DNA from 3 places in the Mesorhizobium sp. B1-1-7 genome. Region 1 is predicted to be linked to each of the others. Evidence: predicted binding sites of a transcription regulator. Region 1 holds the regulator's gene; each other region holds the start of a gene.

Region 1 (3,276 bases):
GGCCTCGGCGCTCGATCCGCTGTCGACCGCCAAGATCGAGGAGCTGATCGACGAATTGCAGGCCGACTACACGATCGTCATCGTCACCCACAACATGCAGCAGGCGGCGCGCGTATCGAAGCAGACGGCCTTCATGTATCTGGGCGAACTGGTCGAGTTCGACAAGACGGAGAAGATCTTCACGTCGCCCCGCGAGAAGCGGACGCAGGACTACATCACCGGCCGCTTCGGCTGATCACGCATACGAGGACCAGGATCATGGCCGAACACACGGTTGCAGCCTTCGATGAAGATCTCGGACAGATCAGCAGGCTGATCAGCGACATGGGCGACCTCGCCGGCTCGATGGTCGGCGGTGCCACCAAGGCGCTGCTGAACTCCGACAATGCGCTCGCCCAACGCGTCGTCTCCGATGACGCGATCATGGATGCGCGCCAGCGCGAGCTGGACGACCGCGCCATCACGCTGATCGCCAAGCGCCAGCCGATGGCCGACGATCTGCGCCATGTCGTCGGCTCGATCCGCATGGCCGGCGATCTCGAACGCATCGGCGACCTTGCCAAGAACATCGCCAAGCGCGTCGGCACGGTCGGGCTCTCCGCCACGCCGCGCGACCTGTCGCACTCCATCGACGCGATGGCGCAGCTGGTGCTGATCCAGGTTCAAGGTGTCATCGAGGAATATGCGGCGCGTGATGCCGCGGCACTGGCGAAGCTGCGCGCCGACGACGAGCGTATCGACGTGAAATACACCTCGGTGTTCCGCGAACTGCTGACCTACATGATGGAAGATCCGCGCAACATCACCGCCTGCACGCATCTTCTGTTCTGTGCCAAGAACCTCGAACGCATCGGCGACCACGTGACCAACATCGCCGAGAATGCGTATTATGTGCTGACCGGCACGCAGCTGCCCGCCAATCGCCCGAAGCAGGACGAAACCGCGATGTCGGCGCCGGCGGCATAGCAGGGGTGACCAGCCGATGATCGCGCCACGCATCATGGTGGTGGAGGATGAGGAGCCGCTAGGGGTGCTGCTCCGCTACAATCTGGAATCGGAAGGCTACCAGGTCGAGGTGGTGACGCGCGGCGACGAGGCGGAGATCCGCCTGCAGGAGAACGTGCCCGACCTTCTGGTGCTCGACTGGATGGTGCCGGCGGTGTCCGGCATCGAACTCTGCCGGCGCCTGCGAATGCGGCCCGAGACCGAGCGGCTGCCGATCATCATGCTGACCGCGCGGGGCGAAGAAAGCGACCGCGTGCGTGGGCTCTCCACGGGCGCCGACGACTATCTGGTCAAGCCGTTCTCGACGCCGGAGTTCATGGCCCGCGTCAAGGCGCTGCTGCGCCGCGCCAAGCCTGAAGTGCTGTCCAGCGTGCTCAAGGTCGGCGATATCGTGCTCGACCGCGAATCGCACCGCGTCTACCGCAAGAAGAGCGAGATCCGGCTCGGGCCGACCGAGTTCCGCCTGCTCGAATTCATGATGCGCCATCCCGGCCGCGTGTTCTCGCGCAGCCAGCTGCTCGACAATGTCTGGGGCGAGACGATCTACATCGACGAGCGCACCGTCGACGTGCATGTCGGCCGGCTGCGCAAGGCGGTCAACAATGGCCGCATGCCGGATGTGATTCGCACCATTCGCGGGGCAGGGTACGCCATCCGCGAAGATTAGGTTCTTCGGCGCGGAAGGTTAGACAGTCGGATTTCGTGCTTAAGCCGGATCGCTTTACCTTGGCGATTCGCGAAAACGTCCATTGCTTCGTCATCCACGGGCGGAGCAAGAAGCGAAGCGACGCGGCATAGACCCGAGGATCCATGCCGCGACTTCGAAGCGTTGCCTCGGTGCGGAATTCTGCTCCGCTGCACTCCGTGGCCAAGGTCGCGGCATGGATTCCAGGGTCTCCGCGACGGAGCTTCGCTCCTGCTCCGCCCAGGGATGACGAAGTCGTGAGGCTTTGTCCAACCCACGGATGTTACGATGGCTTCGATTTCACGCCACGTTCTTCCCAGCCGCGCCTGCTCTCGCCTGCACGCCCGGCGCGAATATTTCCTGATCGACGAAGGTCAGAGCGCGCATGGCGCAGCCTTCGCGGATCAGCGGCAGTTCGTTAGGCTCGGTGTCGAAGGAGATCGATTTCGAGTGCTGGCCGCCGGCGGTCTGTGCAATCGCCTCGCGCAAGGCCGGCTCGATCAGGTCGAAGGCGGCGGCGCTGACGCCGACCATGGCGACCGGGGCGGGATCGATCAGCGCGAACAGGCTGCCCAGGCCATAGCCCAGCGCCTCGCCGGCCTTGCGATAGGCCTGGCGCTCCGGCCCGTCCTTGTCGCGCGCCGAAGCCGCCAGCGCCCGCATGTCGGCGTCGCTGACGTCGATCGGTTCGGTGTCCTCGCCAAGCTGTCTCGCGTTGCGCCAGATGGCGTAGTTGCCGGCATAGGCCTCGACGCAGCCGCGCCGTCCGCAGCGGCAGAGCGCGCCGCCTGGGCGGTGGATCATGTGGCCGAACTCGCCGCCCGAGGAATGGGTGCCGGTGAACAGTTCGCCCTTCAGCACCAGGCCCATGCCGATGCCATGCGACAGCAGAATGGCGATGAAGTCGTCGCGGTAGCGCTCGGGATCGCGCCAGCGCAGCGCCACCGCCATCATGTTGCAGTCGTTTTCCATGGTGGCGGGGATGCCGAACTCGGCTTCGAATATGTCGGCGAAGGCGATGTCGGTCTGCGGCGTGATCGGCGACCACAGCATGGCTCGCGCCTCGGTGTCGGTGATGCCCTGGACCGCCAGCGCGATGCGGGCGACGCTGCGGATGTCGATGTCGGGGTCCTCGAGGCGCCGCCTTACGATTGCCGTGCATTCGCCGATCAGCGCCTCGCGCGACATGGTCAGCGTGTCCAGCCGGCGCTGTTCCTCCGATATCACCTGGCCGGCATAGTCGATGACGGCGACCGACAGGAAATTCAGCGACAGCACCACGGTCATCACCGCCGCCGCCTCGGGGTTGAGGGTGAGGCCGACCTGCGGCCTACCGCGTTTTAGCGAGCCGGCCTCGCTCGGCTTGCCCTCGGTCAGGACGCCTTCGCCGATCAGGTCGGAGGAGATCGCCGAGATGGTCGAGTGGCTGAGGCCGGTGGTCGCGGCGATCTCGGTGCGCGAAGGCTGACCGGCACGGCGCACGGCCGCGATCACCATGGCGCGGTTGCGCCGGCGCAGATCGTCGTGGCGGATTCCGACCGACATGTTTCCCACATCCTCCCGATCGCCGCGGCCTTTCGTGCCTC
Region 2 (3,276 bases), on a different contig from region 1:
GGTTCTCGCCCTCCCCCGGCCAGTCAGCGACTTGGTCGTCCCCTGGAACGGCATCCGCGACTTCCATAAGGAACTTACAGGCAAGGACTTCCCGCTACATGGCGGAGAGGTCCGAGTACGTGTTTTTTCACCGCAGAAATACCACTTGCAATTCGCAATCGGTTTGCTACAAAGAAACCACTTGCAAAATACAACTGGTTCTCGAGGAGGTTTTCATGTCCAAGCTGCGTGTCAATGCTTTCACCCTATCGCTCGACGGCTATGGCGCCGGTCCCGACCAGGATCTGCAAAATCCGCTCGGCGTCGGTGGGGAATCCTTGCACAAGTGGTTTGTCGACACCCGCACCTTCCGCAAGATGGTGCTCGGAGAAGATGGCGGCGCCTCCGATATCAACGAGGCGTTCGCGGCGCGCAGCTTCGAGAATGTCGGCGCGTGGATCCTCGGGCGAAACATGTTCGGACCGATCCGCGGCGAATGGCCCGACGAGATCTGGAAGGGCTGGTGGGGCGACAACCCGCCCTACCATGTGCCGGTTTTCGTGCTGACACACTTCAAGCGAGCGCCGATCACGATGGAGGGCGGCACCACTTTCCACTTCGTCACCGACGGCATCCATTCGGCGCTCGAGCAGGCAAGGTCGGCGGCTGGCGGCAAGGATGTGCGGGTCGGCGGCGGTGTCTCGACCATCCGGCAATATCTCCAGGAAAAACTTATCGACACCATGCACCTGGCGATCTCGCCGATGCTGCTGGGAACAGGCGAGAACCTCTTCGCGGGCCTGGATATGGTGAAGCTTGGCTATCGGTGCACGGAGCAGGTGGCGACAGCGCTTGCCACGCATGTGACCATCGATCGAGCGTAGTTTGGCGAAACCCTTGGCGGCAGGCCCCTTTCTCCCCGTCACTATACGGGGAGAAATGCCCGGCAGGGCAATGAGGGGCGGCGCTGGCGATGGAAGATTGCGCTACCGGCCAATTGATCAAGGTTGGCGCCGCCCCTCATCCCCCGGCACCTTCTCCCCGTATGGTGACGGGGAGAAGGAAGAACCCTCAATACTTCTCCGGCACGTACAGTTCGCGTGGCAGAACCTGGCGTTCGTATTCCGGGTTGAAGACGCGCTCGGGCAGCGTGATCTCCTCGTGCGGCACCTCTTCATACGGCAGTTGTTTCAACAGATGATCGATGCAGTTCAGCCGTGCGCGCTTCTTGTCGTTGCCTTCGACGATGAACCAGGGCGCCTCGGGAATGTTGGTGCGGGCGAAGGTTTCTTCCTTGGCCTTGGTGTACTGTTCCCAGCGCACGCGCGACTGCAGGTCCATCGGTGACAGCTTCCACTGCTTCATCGGATCGTGGATGCGCATCAGGAAGCGCATCTGCTGTTCCTCGTCGGTGATCGAGAACCAGTATTTGACCACGGTGATGCCCGAGCGCACCAGCATGCGCTCGAACTCCGGCACGTCGTGGAAGAACTCCTCGACCTGCTCCGGTCCGGCAAAACCCATCACCCGTTCGACGCCGGAACGGTTGTACCAGGAGCGGTCGAACAGCACGATCTCGCCACCGGCTGGCAGATGCGGGACGTAGCGCTGGAAATACCATTGCGATTTCTCGCGCTCGGTCGGCGCCGGCAGTGCCACGACGCGGCAGATGCGCGGATTGAGCCGCTGGGTGATGCGCTTGATGACGCCGCCCTTGCCGGCGGAGTCGCGGCCCTCGAAGATCACCACCAGCTTCTTCCTGTGATAGGCGACCCATGACTGCAGCTTGATCAGCTCCGACTGCAAGGTGATCAGGTCGCGGAAATATTGCATGCGGTCGATCGAAGGCGGATGCGAGTTCTTGTAGATCTTGGCGATCTCCATCGACAGCGCCGGTTCCGACATTTCGAGCTCATAGTCTTCGTCGAGCGTGTCGGCGAGCTCGGCTTCGAGCCAGTCTTTTGCAGGGGAATTCTGTCTTAGCTCGGTCATATCAGTTGCTCCGCGTGCAAGCCTGTCGGTTTATGTCCCGGCGCCCCAACCCTGCTGGCCCGCGGCCTGGAACGGAACACCTTAGCCGAATTCAATATAGGCCGGCAGTGACGGTTTTATTGCAGCCCGAGCACGATCGCCGGCGCTGCAAATTCCGCGAGATATGATCGATCGTCGTCCCGGCATGGCGACAAACCGGGCGAATTGTCCTACAAATCCCCGATCGCATTCCGGGCTGCCCTTTCGCGCCGCCCCAATTCAACACAATCGCGAGGATTGACATGGAATACCGTACTCTCGGCCGTTCCGGCCTGAAGGTTTCGACACTGACCATGGGCACCATGACCTTCGGCGGCGCCGGCCCGTTCGCCGCTGTCGGCAACAGCGATCTCGCCGAAGCCAAACGGATGATCGACATGTGCATCGATGCCGGCATCAATCTTCTCGACACCGCCAATGTCTATTCGAACGGCATCTCGGAAGAGATCATTGGCGAAGCACTCGGCGGCAAGCGCAAGAACGACGTGCTGATCGCCTCCAAGGCGAGGATGCGGATCGGCAAAGGGCCCAACGACGAAGGCCTGTCGCGCTATCACCTGATCCGCGAATGCGAGAGGAGCCTGAAGCGGCTCAAGACCGATGTCATCGACATCTATTTCCTGCACGAATGGGACGGCCTGACCCCACTTGAGGAAACCATCGCCGCGCTCGACACCTTGGTCGGCCAGGGCAAGATCCGCTATGTCGGCTGCTCCAACTACTCCGGCTGGCAGGTGATGAAGGGGCTCGCCGTCAGCGACAGCCATCACCAGCCGCGCTTTGTCACTCAGCAGATCCACTACACGCTGGAGGCGCGCGAGGCAGAGTATGAATTGCTGCCGATCTCTGTCGACCAGGGGCTCGGCGTGCTGGTGTGGAGCCCGCTTGCCGGCGGATTGCTGTCCGGCAAATACCGCCGCGACAGCCCCACCGCCCGGCAGCTCGCCGGCTGGTCCGAGCCGCCGATCCGGGACGAGGACCGGCTTTGGCGGATCGTCGACGTGCTGGTCGAAATCGGCAAGGCCCGGGGCGTTTCCGCGGCGCAGGTGGCGCTTGCCTGGCTGCTCGGCCGCCCCGCCGTCTCCTCCCTGGTGATCGGCGCCCGCAACGATGCCCAGCTCAAGGACAATCTCGCAGCCGCCGCCCTGGAACTCAGTGCCGACGAACGCCAGCGCCTCGACGCGGTCAGCCGGCCGCCTTTGCTCTATCCCTACTGGCACCAGCAACTGACGGCAAAGGATCGCTTCGGCCCCGCCGACACCGTTC
Region 3 (3,276 bases), on a different contig from region 1:
TCGCGGGCGAGGATCGCCGAGACGCGCGGCATCGCCTGCACTTCCGTCTCGCGCTGCAGCGGCTTCGCGACCTCGACGCCGGCGGCAAGCCCGGGATCGAGCAGCCGGTGGGTGTAGTCGAAGGTGGGCCCAAGCAATTGGCCGCCGGGCAGGTCCTTGTAGGTAGCCGACACGCGCCGCTCTACCCGCATGGCGTCGGTGTCGATCGGCTTCGAGTAGCCGAAGCGCGGCAGCGTGGTGCGGTAGGCGCGCACCAGGAAGATCGCCTCGATCATGTCGCCGCGCGCCTGGACGATGGCGAGTGCGGCGAGTTCGCGGTCGTAGAGCGAACCCTCGCTCATCACCCGGTCGACGCCGAGCGCCAACTGCTCGACGATCTGGTCGAGGCGCAGCGCGGGCACTGAACGGTCGCCGCGCCGGCGATCGGCAAGCAGGCTGTGGGCGTTGGCAATTGCGGCCTCGCCGCCTTTTACCGCGACATACATCCTAGGCCTCCATCGTCTTGATGCGCGTCGTGCGCGGCAGGCAGGCTATGCCGCCTGACGTGGCGAGGATGATGTCGACGCCGCGTGGAAAGCGCTTGATATTCTGCTTCCATTGCTCGACGAAATGACGCGGCATCTGCGCCGGCGCGATGGTGGTACTGGTTTCGATGCCGGGGCCTTCAAGCAACAGCGGGGTGCCCGACACGAGATCGCCAACCTGCAGGATCAGTGTGGTCGAGCGGTCGGGATAATCCTGGGTGCCCTGCGAAAAGCCGTCGAGCGCCATCATTTCGGCGGGTGTGGCGACGAAGGCGAAATGCGCGTCGGCTGGTGTGTTGGCCATCGGCGCGCCGGTGTGGAAGCCGAGCCAGGAGCCGATCGCGGCGGAGGCGTGCAGGGCGGGGTCGAGCCAGAGCGGCGTGTCGTTGTCGCAGAGCGCCAGCGCGATGGCGCCGGCTGTTGCCAAGAGCGGTGCCGGCGGGCGGGCCAGGACCGGCAAGGGCTGAACGCTGCCCGGCCGCGCCATGGCGTCCATGATCGCGCGGAACACCGCTTGGGCGTTGAAGACCGGATCGGCGAAACCGCCTTCAATCGATTGCGCTGCGATCTCCATCAATCTTCTCCGCGAACCATGGTGAAGAAGTCCACCTTTGTTGCCGCCGTCTCGGCGCGGCGTTTCTCCTGGGAGGTGGCCAAGGCGGATTGCAGAGGCGCAATCAGGCGGGTCTCGACCTCGGCGCGGCGGGCAGGGTCCTGCCACAGCGCGTCGGCTATTGCCCCCAGCTTCGCCTTCTGCTTGTCGCGGCCAAGCGCATAGCAATGCCCAACCTGTCCCGAGGGCAGGCGGACGGTGGCACGGGTGACGGTTGCCTCACCGACATTGAAAGGCGCGCCGCCACCACCGATGCGGCCGCGCAGCGTCACCAGCCCGGTCTCGGGGCCACGCAGCAATTCAGCCTCCGAAGGCAGCCCGGCCTCATTCCAGAGCCGGACGATGTCGTCGCCACTGGATTGCGCCAGCGTTGCCATGGCGGCTTTGCGCCCCGCCTGGTCGCGGGCTTCCTGTCCTCGCATCAGCAGCATTCCTCTCTGCCAAATTTGTCTATTGATATAGACAACTATACAAATTATACATATTACCTAGCGCGAGTCCATGACGGGTGCGTGACAGCCATGACGGTTGGGGCGACAGAAGCTGGGGTGGGGCAAGTCATGATCGGGCAGATAGCGGCTGACAGCATCGAGCGGCGCAGCGGCGTTTCACTGTGGCGGCAGATCGCCGACAAGATCCTGCACGCGATCGCGACAGGCGATTTCGCGGAGAATGCCGCACTGCCGCCGGAGGTGGCGCTGGCCGAGCGCTATGGCGTCAACCGTCATACGGTGCGCAGCGCCATATCAGCCCTCGTCCAGGAAGGGGTTTTGCGAGCCGAGCAGGGACGCGGCACTTTCGTGCTGTCGCGCAAGCGGCTGTCCTATCCGATCGGCGCGCGCACCCGCTTCTCGACAGGCCTGCAAGGGCAGACGTCGGAGCGGCACACCGTGCTGCTGGATTCCTCGGTCGAGCCGGCCAGCCAGCGCGTCGCCGAGGGTCTTGGCCTGGCCAAGGGTGCCGAGGTGATAAGGCTGGAGACGCGCGGCGAAGCGGATGGCCGGCCGGTGTCGCGCGCGGCCAGCTGGTTCGATGCCAGACGCTTTGCCGGCATCGACAAGGCCATGGCGCAGACGGGCTCGATCACCGCGTCGCTGGCGCGTTTCGGCATCGACGATTATCTCCGGCACTCAACCGTGCTGTCGGCACGCCATGCCGATGCGGGCGACCTTGCCGATCTCGGCCTGCAGCCGGGCGCCATCGTGCTGGTCACGGCCGCCATCAACGTCACGCCTGACGGCCAGCCGATCCAGTTTTCCGAGACGCGCTTCTCGGCAGAGCGGGTGGAGTTGAAGCTGTCGGCGCTGTAGGGATTGCCGGCCTTATAAGAGATCGTGATTATCTGGCTCACGCTGACATCAGCCCAACTCGATCGCGGTCACTTGTCAGCGGCGGCGCATTTGAGGACCGGCTTCCCCCACTCCGTCGCTGCTTCGCAGCGCCACCTCTCCCCCCTCCGGAGGGAGAGGAAGGGAGCCCGGCGGCGGCCGGAGAAGGACGGGGTCTGGTTGAGGAGCGTGGCTGCAATAGGCTCGCACCCTTCCTCTACCCCGTCGATCGGGGGAGAGGTGGCTCGGCGAAGCCGAGACGGAGTGGGGGTCGACCTGCGCAGGGGCGTCGTCAATTCGGGCCGGGTTCACCGCCGGCCAAGTTATGACCCGATCTCGATCACCGCCTTGATCAGGCCGGATTTCTCATGCGCCCAGCGGGCGAGATCGCGCGGCGTGTCGGCCAGCGGGGTGCGGTGGGTGACGAGCTTGGCCAATGGCACGGCGCCGTTGCGGATCGAGGCGGCGACATGGTCGAAGTCGGCGCGCAAGGCATTGCGGCTGCCGATCAGCGTCATCTCGCGCTTGTGGAATTCGGGGTCGGAAAAGACGATGTCGTCCTTGACGACGCTGACCAGCACCAGCGAGCCGCCATGGGCGACATGGGCGAAGGCCGACTGCACCGACCGGGTGTTGCCGGTGGCGTCGAAGACGACGTCGAAACCTTCGCCTGATGTCGCGTCCCTGACCAGATCGGGCACCGCGCCGCGCGAGCCGTCGAGGGTCTTGAAGCCGAGTTCTGTTGCGGCGAAGGCAAGTCTCTCGGTGCTCATGTCGAGCAGCGTCACGTCGAGCCCGGCGATGCGGGCGA

The links. The regulator PhoB, encoded in region 1, activates phosphate uptake and scavenging genes when phosphate is short. The targets are predictions, from matches to a motif close to TGTCATNNANCTGTCAT.
Region 2: a site for PhoB is predicted at 2,079-2,095, ahead of ppk2 (polyphosphate kinase 2). Genes of this name have one in related genera too.
Region 3: a site for PhoB is predicted at 1,639-1,655, ahead of phnF (phosphonate metabolism transcriptional regulator PhnF). Genes of this name have one in related genera too.

What each region holds. Positions count from the first base shown of each region.
Region 1 covers NZ_VFWQ01000010.1:251,902-255,177, reverse strand. The annotation lists gene pstB (phosphate ABC transporter ATP-binding protein PstB) at 1-235, shown strand, start outside; gene phoU (phosphate signaling complex protein PhoU) at 259-966, shown strand; gene phoB (phosphate regulon transcriptional regulator PhoB) at 983-1,672, shown strand; gene FJ978_RS19215 (ROK family protein) at 1,991-3,235, opposite strand.
Region 2 covers NZ_VFWQ01000004.1:79,367-82,642, forward strand. The annotation lists gene hemB (porphobilinogen synthase) at 1-1, shown strand, start outside; gene FJ978_RS07525 (dihydrofolate reductase family protein) at 216-863, shown strand; gene ppk2 (polyphosphate kinase 2) at 1,051-1,971, opposite strand; gene FJ978_RS07535 (aldo/keto reductase) at 2,253-3,276, shown strand, end outside.
Region 3 covers NZ_VFWQ01000003.1:429,287-432,562, reverse strand. The annotation lists gene FJ978_RS06865 (carbon-phosphorus lyase complex subunit PhnI) at 1-485, opposite strand, end outside; gene phnH (phosphonate C-P lyase system protein PhnH) at 487-1,098, opposite strand; gene phnG (phosphonate C-P lyase system protein PhnG) at 1,098-1,559, opposite strand; gene phnF (phosphonate metabolism transcriptional regulator PhnF) at 1,698-2,447, shown strand; gene FJ978_RS06845 (zinc-binding alcohol dehydrogenase family protein) at 2,789-3,276, opposite strand, start outside.